One region of the Streptomyces sp. HSS9-12 genome, then DNA from elsewhere that is predicted to be linked to it. Evidence: predicted binding sites of a transcription regulator. Region 1 holds the regulator's gene; the other holds the start of a gene.

Region 1 (3,407 bases):
ACACCCGGTGCTTGCCGAAGCGGTCCTCCAGGGTCACCGTCGGCCCCTGCGCCGTCTTCTCGCAGCGGACCACCGCCCCGCAGAAGCCGGTCGTGACCTCCTCCACCACCAGATCCGGCTCGGCCGGGACCTCCGGGACGGGCTTCGGCTTCTTCCACGGCGGCGTGAGATCCGGCCCGTACTGTCTGCTGCGCACCCGCCCCTCCTTCTGTTGACTCGCCTCCGGGCTCCCCCTGGGGGAGTGCCCCCACGACAGCTGCGCTCCGCTCGTTCCCCCCTCGCTGCACTGGGTCTCTCCCCCTGGGGGCACTCCCCCAGCTACCGCTGGGGGTACCCCCACCCGGGCCGTCAGGACTCAGGGGGACCAACGCTGGGAGGTGCCCCAGCTTTCGATACCGGCGCCCTTCGGTCCGCCCGCCCGACGATAGAAGAATCGCCTGGTCATGGCTACGACACGCCGAAGCGGGCCGCCAGCTCCTCGCGCTGCGCGCGGACGAATCGGGCATCTACCACCGCCCCGTGCCCCGGCACGTACAGCGCGTCCTCGCCGCCCAGCTCCAGCAGCCGGTCCAGCGCCGCCGGCCACTGGCCCGGGACCGCGTCCGGACCGGCCTGCGGCTCGCCCGACTCCTCCACAAGATCGCCACAGAACACGACGCTCGGAGCCTGGCCCCGTCCCGGCATCAGCACCGCCAGATCGTGCCCGCTGTGGCCCGGCCCGACGTTCACCAGCACCGCCTGGCGCCCCCCGCCCAGGTCCACCACGACATCCCCGGACACCAAGTGCTGCGGCCGTACGAGCAGATCGGCCGCCTCGGCAGCCTCCTCCCGGTCCATGCCGTGCCGTACGGCGTCGTCCCGCAGCGCCTCGCGCCCGCCGGCGAGCAGGACGTCCATCCCGACCGCCCCGTACACCCGTACACCGGCGAACGCGGCCGCGCCGAGCACATGGTCGAAGTGCGCGTGTGTGAGTGCGAGATGGGTCACTCGGCGGCCGGTCAGCTCGTGCGCCTGCCGCCGGAGCTCGGCGCCCTCGCGCAGCGATGCGCCGGCGTCCACCATGAGGACGGCCGACGGGCCGTGGGCCAGCCCCGCGGTCGCGTCCCAGCGGGGGAGGCGGCGTCGCCCGACACCCGGCGCGAGCTGCTCCCACCCCGCCTCTTCCCAAGTGCGGTCCATACGGCGACGCTAGTCCCAACGAGGGGAGTTGTGCCCAACGACCGGTACCGTTGCCCGCTGCGAGAGGCGGGCCGCCCTTGCCGGTGTTATACGGAACAGCCGTACACTGGGCCCGGGAAAGCTGGCACTCGCACGCACAGAGTGCCAGGGAGCGATCGAACGAACCACAGCTGGAGGTGCGCCGCATGCTCAGTGAACGCAGGCTCGAGGTGCTGCGCGCCATCGTCCAGGACTACGTGGGCACGGAGGAGCCGGTCGGCTCCAAGGCGCTCACCGAGCGGCACGGCCTCGGCGTCTCCCCGGCCACTGTGCGTAACGACATGGCCGTCCTGGAGGACGAGGGCTACATCGCCCAGCCCCACACCAGCGCGGGCCGCATCCCCACGGACAAGGGCTACCGGCTGTTCGTCGACCGGCTGGCGGGCGTCAAGCCGCTCTCGCCGGCCGAGCGGCGCGCCATCCAGAACTTCCTGGACGGGGCCGTCGACCTGGACGATGTGGTGGCCCGTACGGTCCGGCTGCTCGCCCAGCTCACCCGGCAGGTGGCCGTCGTGCAGTACCCGTCCCTGACGCGCTCGACGGTGCGCCATGTCGAGCTGCTCGCGCTCGCCCCGGCCCGGATCATGCTGGTGCTGATCACGGACACCGGGCGGGTCGAGCAGCGGATGGTGGACTGCCCCGCGCCCGTGGGCGAGACCTCGCTCGCCGACCTGCGGGCCCGGCTCAACAGCCGAGTCGTCGGGCGGCGCTTCACCGACGTGCCCAGACTTGTACAGGATCTGCCCGAGGCCTTCGAGAACGAGGACCGGCCGACCGTCCAGACTGTCCTCGCGACGCTGCTGGAGACACTGGTCGAGGAGACCGAGGAGCGGCTGATGATCGGCGGTACCGCCAATCTCACCCGCTTCGCGCACGACTTCCCGCTGACCATCCGACCGGTGCTGGAAGCGCTGGAGGAGCAGGTGGTGCTCCTCAAGCTGCTGGGGGAGGCCAAGGATTCGGGTATGACGGTACGAATCGGGCATGAGAATGCTCACGAAGGGCTGAACTCCACGTCCGTCGTCGCGGTGGGCTACGGTTCGGGCGACGAGGCAGTTGCCAAACTCGGCGTGGTCGGCCCGACCCGCATGGACTACCCCGGAACGATGGGAGCGGTACGCGCAGTGGCACGTTACGTCGGACAGATCCTGGCGGAGTCGTAAGTGGCCACGGACTACTACGCCGTCCTCGGCGTGCGACGCGACGCCGGACAGGACGAGATCAAGAAGGCGTTCCGCCGTCTTGCGCGCGAGCTGCACCCGGACGTCAACCCGGACCCGAAGACGCAAGAGCGCTTCAAGGAGATCAACGCGGCCTACGAGGTCCTCTCCGACCCGCAGAAGAAGCAGGTCTACGACCTCGGCGGCGATCCGCTGTCCGGCGCGGCCGCCGGTGGCGGCGCGGGCGGCTTCGGCGCCGGCTTCGGCAACTTCTCCGACATCATGGACGCCTTCTTCGGCACCGCATCGCAGCGCGGTCCGAGGTCCCGTACGCGGCGCGGCCAGGACGCGATGATCCGGCTGGACATCGAGCTGGACGAGGCCGCCTTCGGTACGACGAAGGACATCCAGGTCGACACGGCCATCGTCTGCACCACGTGCAGCGGCGAAGGCGCGGCTCCGGGGACCTCGGCGCAGACGTGTGACATGTGCCGTGGCCGCGGTGAGGTGTCCCAGGTGACCCGGTCCTTCCTGGGCCAGGTCATGACCTCGCGGCCGTGCCCGCAGTGCCAGGGCTTCGGCACGGTGGTGCCGACGCCGTGCCCGGAGTGCGCGGGCGACGGGCGCGTACGGTCGCGGCGCACGCTGACCGTCAAGATCCCGGCGGGCGTCGACAACGGCACCCGCATCCAGCTCGCGGGCGAGGGCGAGGTCGGCCCGGGCGGCGGCCCGGCCGGCGACCTGTACGTCGAGATCCACGAGCTGCCGCACCCGGCGTTCCAGCGGCGCGGTGACGACCTGCACTGCACGGTCACCATCCCGATGACCGCGGCGGCGCTCGGCACGAAGGTCCCGCTGGAGACGCTGGACGGGCTGGAGGAGGTCGACATCCGGCCCGGCACGCAGTCCGGACAGTCGATCCCGCTGCACCAGCGCGGCATCACGCATCTGCGCGGCGGCGGGCGCGGCGATCTGGTGGTGCACGTCGAGGTGCAGACGCCGACGAAGCTCGACCCGCAGCAGGAGGAC
Region 2 (3,407 bases), on a different contig from region 1:
CGCCGAGGGCGCGACCCTCGCCGAGGTCATCGCGGACCTGGAGAAGAACCACGCTGGGATCGCGGCCCGCGTCCTGGACGACGCCGGCAAGCTGCGCCGCTTCGTGAACGTCTACGTGAACGACGACGATGTGCGCTTCGCCGATGGGCTCCAGACGCCGACGCCGGACGGTGCGGGTGTCTCGATCATCCCTGCGGTGGCCGGTGGCTGCTGAGTGACAGCGCTGTTTCCGCAGCAACCTTGCGTTATTGGAATGACCCCCTCCGTGAGAGAAGCGGAGGGGGTCATTCCGTGTGGTTGAGCGCGGTACAGTTGTGGCGTTTCCGCTTGGGCCGTATGCCGAACGCATATGAGAACGCGACAACATCTGCCAGAACTGGCATGGAAAATTGTCGCGTTGGTCCGCTATGCCCGGCCCGAGTTGCCCTGAATTCTTGGGAAAATGCAGGAAAATACCGATGAGCCATGCCCAGAATTCTCGTCCAATTGACCTGTTGCAGACGGCATCTGGGCAGATACATTCAGCCGCGGTCGACGCGTTCCGGCGCACACCCCTGGGTTCCCCATGCCGAAGGTCGGGGGAATGTCAAGGGTGAGGTCTGACCCGGGTCCGCGGAGTGCGGTCCTGTGCAAGGGCCAGTAATAGGGGAGTTAGGGATGGCTCAGGGCACCGTCAAGTGGTTCAACGCGGAGAAGGGGTACGGCTTCATCGCGGTCGACGGTGGTGCGGATGTCTTCGTGCACTACAGCGCGATCCAGATGGATGGCTACCGCACCCTGGAGGAAGGTCAGCGGGTCGAGTTCGAGATTTCGCAGGGCCAGAAGGGGCCTCAGGCGGACTTGGTTCGCGTACAGGGCTGAACGCGCGCCGACTCACGACGACATCGGGCCCGCCCCTACGGGGGCGGGCCCGATGTCGTCGTGGGGGAGGGGTACGGGGCCGCCCGCCCGTAACCTCCAGCAAAGCCCTCCGGGCGGCTTGCGCCCGCCCTCCCCCAGCTACGGCTGGGAGGTGCCCCCACCGGCCACCACCCCTCAACGACGCCTCCGGGCGGCTTGCACTCGCATGGGTCGAGTGCTAATCATTGGCGTTAGCACTCTGACGTTGAGAGTGACAGAAGGACCGGGTCGGTGAGGCCCGCAGGCCGGGCGGGGCAAGGAACCGTGCGGCGTGCAGGCCGTCCGTCGCGGGCGCCAGCGCGGTCCGGAGCAATCCACCCCCAGTCCTGGGAGGACCACTTCACATGGCCAAGATCATCGCGTTCGACGAGGAGGCGCGGCGCGGCCTCGAGCGCGGGATGAACCAGCTCGCCGACGCCGTCAAGGTGACCCTCGGCCCGAAGGGCCGCAACGTCGTCCTCGAGAAGAAGTGGGGCGCCCCCACGATCACCAACGATGGTGTGTCCATCGCCAAGGAGATCGAGCTCGAGGACCCGTACGAGAAGATCGGCGCCGAGCTGGTCAAGGAGGTCGCCAAGAAGACGGACGACGTCGCCGGTGACGGTACGACGACCGCGACCGTCCTCGCCCAGGCGCTCGTCAAGGAGGGCCTCCGCAACGTCGCCGCCGGTGCCAACCCGATGGCGCTGAAGCGCGGTATCGAGAAGGCCGTCGAGGCCGTCTCCGCCCAGCTCCTTGAGCAGGCCAAGGACGTGGAGACCAAGGAGCAGATCGCCTCCACCGCCTCCATCTCCGCCGCTGACACCCAGATCGGTGAGCTGATCGCCGAGGCCATGGACAAGGTCGGCAAGGAAGGCGTCATCACCGTCGAGGAGTCGCAGACCTTCGGCCTCGAGCTCGAGCTCACCGAGGGTATGCGCTTCGACAAGGGCTACATCTCGGCGTACTTCGCGACCGACATGGAGCGCATGGAGGCCGTTCTCGACGACCCCTACATCCTGATCTACAACGGCAAGATCTCCGCGGTGAAGGACCTGCTCCCGCTGCTGGAGAAGGTCATGCAGTCCGGCAAGCCGCTGCTGATCATCGCTGAGGACGTCGAGGGCGAGGCCCTGTCGACCCTGGTCGTCAACAAGATCCGTGGCACCTTCAAGTCCGTCGCCGTCAAGGCCCCGGGCTTCGGTGACCGCCGCAAGGCCATGCTCGGCGACATCGCCATCCTCACCGGTGGCACCGTCATCTCCGAGGAGGTCGGCCTCAAGCTGGAGAACGCCGGTCTCGACCTGCTCGGCCGCGCGCGCAAGGTCGTCGTCACCAAGGACGAGACGACCATCGTCGACGGCGCCGGTGACAGCGAGGCGGTCCAGGGCCGCGTGAACCAGATCCGCGTCGAGATCGAGCAGTCGGACTCGGACTACGACCGCGAGAAGCTCCAGGAGCGCCTCGCGAAGCTGGCCGGCGGCGTGGCCGTCATCAAGGCCGGCGCCGCGACCGAGGTGGAGCTCAAGGAGCGCAAGCACCGCATCGAGGACGCGGTGCGCAACGCCAAGGCCGCCGTTGAGGAGGGCATCGTCGCCGGTGGTGGCGTGGCCCTGATCCAGGCTTCCACCGTCTTCGAGAAGCTCGAGCTCGACGGCGACGAGGCCACCGGTGCCGCCGCGGTGAAGGCCGCGCTGGAGGCCCCGCTGAAGCAGATCGCGGTGAACGCCGGCCTCGAGGGCGGCGTTGTGGTGGAGAAGGTGCGCAACCTGACCCCGGGCCACGGCCTGAACGCCGCGACCGGCGAGTACGTCGACCTGATCGCCGAGGGCATCATCGACCCGGCCAAGGTGACGCGCTCCGCGCTGCAGAACGCCGCGTCCATCGCGGGTCTGTTCCTCACCACCGAGGCCGTCGTCGCCGACAAGCCGGAGAAGGAGAAGGCCGGCGCCGGTGCGGGTATGCCGGGCGGTGAGATGGACTTCTGATCGACGCTGTCGGTCAACCGTCCTGAGCCCTGGGGCGGCACCCTCCACGGAGGGTGCCGCCCCAGCGGCGTTTCCGGAGGGGCCGGCGTCAGGAGGAGCGGTCGTTGGCCCGCGGTCCCGTTCCGGAGGAGTGGGGGTCCTGCCTCTGCGCCTCAGGTGACGATTCCCCGGTACGGGGCCGTGGTACGGGCTCGGGAGCCGGGCGGTGGGGGGTGCGCAGGCGGCGGCGCAACAGGACGGGACCGGCGAGCAGGGCGGCCGCGGCCGGGGCGGTGAGCAGAGCGTGGTAGAGACCGACCGGATGCAGGAGCAGCGGCCACGTACCCGCCACTCGCTGCGCAAGGCCGCTCGTGAAGTGGTCCGGCAGCCACAGAGCGTAGGTGAGCACGGCGCCATAGGCGGTCGCGCCCGCCGTGTAGCAGCTGATGTGGCGGATGAGCAGCGCCGCGGGCGAGGAGGTTCTGCCGCGCAGACCGCGCAGGGTGCGCAGCCCGAAGCACACGCCGGCGGAGCAGATGAAGCACGCCTGAAGGGCGTAGA

Evidence for each region. The regulator HrcA, encoded in region 1, represses chaperone genes, less so after heat shock. The targets are predictions, from matches to a motif close to TTNGCACTCNGNNNNNCNGAGTGCNAA.
Region 2: a site for HrcA is predicted at 1,056-1,082, ahead of groL (chaperonin GroEL). Genes of this name have one in related genera too.

Annotation. Positions count from the first base shown of each region.
Region 1 covers NZ_JBUEGC010000018.1:3,007-6,413, forward strand. Annotated here, with positions in the region: gene ACY34J_RS11985 (DUF3097 domain-containing protein) at 1-196, opposite strand, end outside; gene ACY34J_RS11990 (MBL fold metallo-hydrolase) at 448-1,179, opposite strand; gene hrcA (heat-inducible transcriptional repressor HrcA) at 1,365-2,381, shown strand; gene dnaJ (molecular chaperone DnaJ) at 2,382-3,407, shown strand, end outside.
Region 2 covers NZ_JBUEGC010000005.1:51,608-55,014, forward strand. Annotated here, with positions in the region: gene ACY34J_RS04255 (MoaD/ThiS family protein) at 1-214, shown strand, start outside; gene ACY34J_RS04260 (cold-shock protein) at 658-861, shown strand; gene groL (chaperonin GroEL) at 1,245-2,867, shown strand; gene ACY34J_RS04270 (hypothetical protein) at 2,956-3,407, opposite strand, start outside.